Salinarimonas sp.: one gene and its partner. The protein of the gene in region 1 interacts with the protein of each later gene in a pairwise test. Links are inferred from orthologs where the notes say so. Each region holds a gene or a part of one and is shown in the gene's direction. Other genes may lie near its edges.

Region 1 (3,783 bases):
GCCATCTCTCGGATGAAGACGCTGCCGACCTCGTCGAAGCGATCAGGGACTTGCGCCGCTGATGATCGTGCTCGACGCGAATGCGATCGTTCTCCTCATCGCGCCCGGCGGCGCAATGCGACATATCGAGAGTGGCCCGCGGCGCGTCCGGCGGTTCCTCGAGACCGTCGGCAGCCGGGGCGAGACTGTCTTGCTGCCTTCACCTGCTCTCGCGGAGGTGATTGCCGGCGGGTCGGACCGGCTCGCTCTCGTTCGAGAGGAAGTCGCGGTGATCGAGCTCACGGGCCTGCCGGACGATCCGCAGCCCGAGCTGCCCCTCTAGCATCCCCTTCCCGTTATTGCATCGCCGCGCGGGAACGCTTAACTCACCGGGTCTTCCGTAAGAACGAGGCCGACCCGTGACCCGCGCCTACCCGCCCGTCGAGCAGAACCCGAACTTTCCCGACCTCGAGCAGAAGGTCGCCGCGCGCTGGACGAGCGAGCGGACGTTCGAGCGCTCGATCGAGCAGCGCAAGGAGGCGGGCGCCAAGGAGTTCGTGTTCTACGACGGCCCGCCCTTCGCCAACGGCCTGCCGCATTACGGGCACCTGGTCACCGGCTTCGTCAAGGATCTGGTGCCGCGCTACCAGACCATGAAGGGCAAGGCGGTGGACCGGCGCTTCGGCTGGGACTGCCACGGCCTGCCGGCGGAGCTGCACTCGGAGAAGGAGCTCAACCTCTCCGGCCGCCACTCCATCGTCGAATACGGCATCGAGCGCTTCAACGCCCATTGCCGACGCTCGGTGCTCCAGTTCACCGACGACTGGGAATACTACGTGACCCGCCAGGGCCGCTGGGTCGATTTCCGCAACGATTACAAGACCATGGATCGCTCCTTCATGGAGAGCGTGCTGTGGGCCTTCAAGACGTTGTGGGACAAGGGCCTGATCTACGAGGGCTACCGCGTCGTGCCCTATTCCTGGGCCGTGCAGACGCCGCTCTCGAACTTCGAGACGCGTCTCGACAACTCGTATCGCATGCGCCAGGACCCGGCGCTGACGGTGGGCTTCTCGCTGGAGAAGGCGCCGGGCGAGGAGATCGCGCCCAAGCTCTACGCCTGGACGACGACCCCCTGGACGCTGCCCTCGAACCTCGCGCTGGCCGTCGCGCCGGACGCCGACTACGCGGTGCTCGCCAAGGGCGAGGAGCGCGCGATCCTGGCCCAGGCGCGGATCGAGGCCTACGCGAAGGAGCTCGACGGCTACGAGGTCGTGGGCACGATCAAGGGCTCCGAGCTCGTCGGGCGGCGCTACACGCCGCTCTTCCCCTTCTTCGAGAGCGCGCCGAACGCCTTCCAGGTGATCGCGGGCGACTTCGTCGAGCTCGACGGCGGCACGGGCGTCGTTCACCTCGCCCCGGCCTTCGGCGAGGACGACATGCGCGTCGCCACCGCCGCCGGCATCCCGGTGATCGACCCGGTCGATCTCGCCGGCAACTTCACCGACCAGGTGCCGCCCTATGCGGGCAAGAACGTCTTCGAGGCCAACAAGGACATCATCCGCGACCTCAAGGAAGCGGGCCGCGTGCTGCGCCACGAGAGCTACGACCACTCCTACCCGCATTGCTGGCGCACGGACCAGCCGCTGATCTACAAGGCCGTCCAGTCCTGGTACGTGAAGGTCACCGCCTTCCGCGACCGGATGGCCGAGCTTAACCAGGGCATCAAGTGGGTGCCGGACCACGTGCGCGACGGGCTCTTCGGCAAGTGGCTCGAGAACGCGCACGACTGGAACATCTCGCGCAACCGCTTCTGGGGCTCGCCGCTGCCGGTGTGGAAGTCGGACGACCCGGCCTATCCGCGCATCGACGTCTATGGCTCGATCGAGGAGCTGGAGCGGGACTTCGGGGTGAAGCTCGAGGACCTGCACCGCCCCGCGATCGACCAGCTCACGCGCCCGAACCCGGACGACCCGACCGGCAAGTCCACGATGCGCCGGATCGAGGACGTGTTCGACTGCTGGTTCGAATCGGGCTCGATGCCCTTCGCCCAGGTCCACTACCCGTTCGAGAACAAGGAGTGGTTCGAGGGCCACTTCCCCGGCGACTTCATCGTCGAGTACGTGGCCCAGACCCGCGGCTGGTTCTACACGCTGATGGTGCTCTCCACCGCGCTCTTCGACCGCGCGCCGTTCAAGAGCTGCATCTGCCACGGCGTCGTGCTCGACGAGAACAAGCAGAAGCTCTCCAAGCGCCTGAAGAACTATCCGGACCCGGTCGACGTGTTCAACACGCACGGGGCGGACGCGCTGCGCTGGTACATGGTCTCCTCGCCGCTGCTGGCCGGCGGCGACCTCGCCATGCCCAAGGACGGGCGCGCCATCGCCGAGACCGTGCGGCAGGTGATGCTGCCTCTGTGGAACGCGTTCTACTTCTTCACGCTCTACGCCAACACGGACGGCTACGAGGCGACCTTCCGCACCGACGCCGCCGGCGAGCTCGACCGCTACGTGCTGGCGAAGACGGGCGATTTCGTGCGCGCGGTCGAGGGCGCGCTGGACGATCTCGACATCCCGCGCGCGACGGCGGCCTACCTGCCCTTCATCGACACGCTCAACAACTGGTACATCCGCCGCTCGCGCGACCGGTTCTGGGGCGCGGAGATCACGCACGACAAGCGCGACGCCTACGACACGCTCTACACCGTGCTCGTCACGGCGAGCCGCGCGCTCGCGCCCTTCCTGCCCTTCCTCACCGAGCACATGCACGCCGTGCTGTGCGACGGCGCGAGCGTCCACCTCGCCGACTGGCCGGACGCGAACGCGCTGCCGGCGGACGCGGAGCTGGTGCGCCGCATGGACCTCGCCCGCGAGGTCTGCTCGGCGGCGCTCTCGATCCGCACCGACAAGGGCCTGCGCGTGCGCCAGCCGCTGCGCACGCTCACGATCGCCTATGCCGATTGCGCCACGCTCGAGCCGATGCGCGACCTCATCGCCGACGAGGTCAACGTCAAGGCGGTGGAGCTCGTCGACGATCCCGGCCGCTTCGGCAAGACCGTGGTCGCCGTCGACCCGAAGGTCGGCAAGCGGCTCGGCAAGGCGCTCGGCGTCGTGCGCAAGGCGGGGCTCGAGGGCGCCTGGACGCCGGGAGAGGAGGGCCGCGTCGTCGTCGAGGGCGCGATCATCGAGCCGGGCGAGTTCCAGTTCCGCTTCGAGGCCAAGGGCGGCGTCGACGCCATGCCCTTCGCGTCCGGCACCGGCGTCGTCGTGCTCGACACCGCCCTCGACGAAGGCCTCGAGCGCGAGGGCGTCGCCCGCGACCTGATCCGCCTCGTCCAGACCGCGCGCAAGGACGCGGGCCTCGACGTCGCCGACCGGATCGTGCTCGAGCTGCGCGGAGAGGCCGGCGCCCGCGAGGACGTCTCCGATTTCGAGCAGATGGTCGCCGGCGAGACGCTGGCCTCCGCCATCCGCTGGACCGAGGGCACGCCCGCGGGCTTCGTCTCGAAGGGCGCGCTCAAGGGCGGCGAGATCGAGATCGGGGTGGCGAAGGCGGGCTGACCGGGCCGCGCAGGCGCGGCGAGGCGGACCCCGGCGGACGCCTCGCGCGTTGCGTCCCCATGCTCGGCCGGATCGTCCCTGTCCCAGCGCTTCTGGCGCCGTTCGTCGCCATGGGCCTCGCGGCCTGCGAGGACACGCGCCTGCCTGCGCCCGGCGCGGACGGCGTCGAGGCCGGGCGTGCGGCGATCCGGCTCTACGGCTGCGGGTCGTGCCACGCGATCCCCGGCATCGGACAGGCGGACGGGCG
Region 2 (3,011 bases), 220 kb from region 1 along the record:
CGAGCGAGGGCTTGAGGCCCACGAGGTGGTTCAGCCCCGCCGGCACGCGGCCGGAGCCCGCCGTGTCCGTGCCGAGCGCGAAAGCGCACAGGTTCCGCGCCACCGCCACCGCCGAGCCCGAGGACGAGCCGCCGGGCACCCGGCTCGGGTCGAAGGCGTTGCGCGGAACCGGATGGGGCGTGCGCACGCCGACGAGGCCGGTGGCGAACTGGTCGAGATTGGTCTTGCCGATCATCAGCGCGCCGGCGGCGAGGAGCCGCTCCACCACCGGCGCGGTCGCCGCCGGCGCATAGGCGAAGGCCGGGCAGGCGGCCGTGGTCGGCAGGCCGGCGACATCGATGTTGTCCTTCACCGCGAAGGGAACGCCCCAGAGCGGATGGGTGTGCGGGTCGAACGGCGGCAGCGCCTGCGCCGCCGCGCGGAGCGCCGCGGGATCCGGGCGGGAGAGAAAGACGCCGGGATCGTCGAGGCGTGCGATCGCCGCCTCGATCTCGTCGAGAACCGCGAGCGGGCTCTCGCCGGCCCTGTAGCGGGCGTGGAGAGCGGCGATGGTCGGGGGATTTGCGGGCACGGGCGATCTCTCGGGGTCGGGCGGGTTCTCGGGCTCGGGCGGTTTCTCGGCGATCGAGGCTCTCCGCGCCCCTCGCGAAGGCCGTGCCAGAGCGCGGCCTCGACCGCGGGCCGATACCGCGCTCGTATCGGCCCGTATTGTATGCATCCGCGCACTTCATGCTCAATCGAGAGGCATATCGCTTTGATTTCAGCATCGGCGCTCGGGGACATCCACTCTGGACAAACCCTGGCGGGACCACGCCTGGAGCAGCCTCGACGGGCTCGATTCTCCAAGTCGGATATCCATTCTGGATAAAGTACGGGGGGCAGCCGGACCCGGTCGATGTATTCTCCCACGTCGAGGGGGCCGCGGGCCTCGCCGCAAACGGCCGCGCGAACCGCGGCGAACAGGGAGGAAAACCATGAAACGCGCTCTGATCACGTCGCTTCTGGCTTCGGTCGCGCTCGCTGGCGCAGCCGTCGCGGAGGAGCCCATCCGCATCGGCATCACCCAGAACAACGTCGGCGTCGACAGCTACCAGACGACCTACGAGAAGGCCTTCATCGAGGCGGCCGAGGCCGATCCGATGGTCGAGGCCGTCGTCCTCGACGCCGGCGGCGACGTCGCGCGCCAGATCGGCCAGGTGCAGGATCTCGTCCAGCAGGGCGTCGACGCCATCATCATCTGGCCGACCAACGGCCAGGCCGTCGTGCCGGTGGTGCGCCAGGCGCATCAGGCCGGCATTCCGGTCGTCGTCACCAACAGCCAGATCGCGGAGGCGGGCTTCGACTTCATCGCCTCCTTCTCCGGCCCCGACAACATCACCCAGGGCCAGTACGCCGCGGAGATGATGTGCGATGCGCTCGACGGCTCCGGCCGCGTCGTGCAGATCGCCGGCCAGCCGGGCTACACGACCGCCATCGAGCGCCAGAAGGGCTTCGAGGACGCGCTCGCCGAGCAGTGCCCCGACATCGAGATCGTCGAGACGCAGCCCGGCGACTGGAACCGCGAGAAGGCCCAGCGGGTGATGGAGAACTTCCTCACCAAGTACGACGACATCGACGGCGTCTATTCCGGCGACGACAACATGGGCGTGGGCGCCCTCAACGCCGCCAAGGCGGCGGGCCGCGACGACCTCGTCTTCATCGGCGCGACCAACTTCGCGGTGGGCTACGATGCGATGGGCCGGGGCGAATACTGGGGCTCGGTCTACCAGTCTCCGGTGGAGGACGCCCGCAACGCGCTCGCCACCGCCAAGTCCGTGGTGATGGGCGAGGAAGTGCCCTTCCTCAACTACTTCGATACTCCGAAGATCACCCAGGACAACATGAGCGAGTACGACCGGCCGGTCTTCTGATCGGTTCCCGGGCGGGAGCGGGCGCCGGTTCGGCCGGCGTCCGCGACCTGTCCGTTTCGGACAATCGAATCGCTCGCTCGAGCCGCGCGACGGGGCGCAGATCCCGGGCGTCGGCGAGCGCGTCGCGAGCCCGGGCGGGCTCGACGGGGCGTCGGAGGAAACGGATCATGGCGAAGACCGAGGTGAAGACCGGCGGCGCGCTCGCCGTCCCCGCGCGGCGCGACCTTCGGCCGACGCGCGAGAGCGTGGTGCATCTCCTGCAGACGAAGGGGCTCGTGATCGCCTTCGCGCTCTTCCTCGTCGCGTTCTCGCTGGCGAGCGACCGCTTCGCGAGCGTCGACAACGTCTCCACCGTGCTGCGCCAGATGGCGATCGTCGGCACCATCGCGGTGGGCGTCACCATCGTCGTCATCGGCGGCAATCTCGATCTCTCGGTCGGCTCGCTCCTCTCCTTCACGACGGTGCTGGTGGTCGACCTGCACGACAAGATCGGCCCCGGCCCGGCGATCGTGATCATGTTCGCCGCCGCCCTGGCGGTCGGCTGCGTCAACGGCTTGCTCGTCGGCTTCGCGCGGCTCAACTCGCTGATCGTCACGCTCGGCATGCTCTCGGCCATCCAGGGGCTGACGCTGATCTATTCCGGCGGGCAGAACGTCGACATCGTCGATCAGGAAGGGACCTGGTTTTCCTTCTTCGGGCGCGACTTTCTCCTCGGCCTCGCGGTGCCCACCTGGATCTTTCTCACGCTCGCCGTCGTCTTCCACGTCGTGCTGACCCGCACGAGCTTCGGGCGCAAGGTCTTCGCTGTGGGCGGCAACCCGACGGCGGCGGCCTTCTCGGGCGTGCGCCGGGCGCGGGTCGTGTTCTCCACCTACCTGATCTCGGCCTTCTGCGTCGCCTGCGCGGCGCTCATCCTGGGCAGCCGCGTCATGGGCAGCCAGAACAACGTCGGCCAGGGCTACGAGCTGATCGTGCTCGCCGGCGTGATCCTGGGGGGCACCTCGCTCCTCGGCGGCTCGGGCTCGATCCCCAAGACCGTGGTGGGCGTGCTGATCCTGGGCTTCATCCAGAATGGCCTCCTGCTGCTCGGCTATCCCTACT

What was found. The genes of interacting proteins can lie anywhere in the genome.
Region 2: the proteins of ileS (region 1) and ABL310_RS19965 interact in binary tests that used the Escherichia coli proteins (3 or more experiments, as listed by UniProt). The link is inferred for Salinarimonas sp. from one-to-one orthologs.

Annotation. Positions count from the first base shown.
Region 1 is NZ_CP157794.1:4,540,092-4,543,874, reverse strand. What follows is about bases 23-3,736. They hold ileS (isoleucine--tRNA ligase), read left to right. Parts: upstream 23-398; coding sequence 399-3,536; downstream 3,537-3,736. Other genes in these bases: ABL310_RS21020 (c-type cytochrome), read left to right, coding at 3,596-3,736; ABL310_RS21030 (hypothetical protein), read left to right, coding at 62-322; ABL310_RS21035 (hypothetical protein), read left to right, coding at 23-62. In the rest of the region: more of ABL310_RS21035, read left to right, coding at 1-22; more of ABL310_RS21020, read left to right, coding at 3,737-3,783. UniProt on the Escherichia coli protein: Catalyzes the attachment of isoleucine to tRNA(Ile). As IleRS can inadvertently accommodate and process structurally similar amino acids such as valine, to avoid such errors it has two additional distinct tRNA(Ile)-dependent editing activities.
Region 2 is NZ_CP157794.1:4,324,404-4,327,414, forward strand. Bases 1-2,942 are described here. They hold ABL310_RS19965 (sugar ABC transporter substrate-binding protein), read left to right. Parts: upstream 1-974; coding sequence 975-1,910; downstream 1,911-2,942. Other genes in these bases: ABL310_RS19970 (ABC transporter permease), read left to right, coding at 2,078-2,942. In the rest of the region: more of ABL310_RS19970, read left to right, coding at 2,943-3,011. UniProt on the Escherichia coli protein: Part of the ABC transporter complex RbsABC involved in ribose import. Binds ribose. Also serves as the primary chemoreceptor for chemotaxis.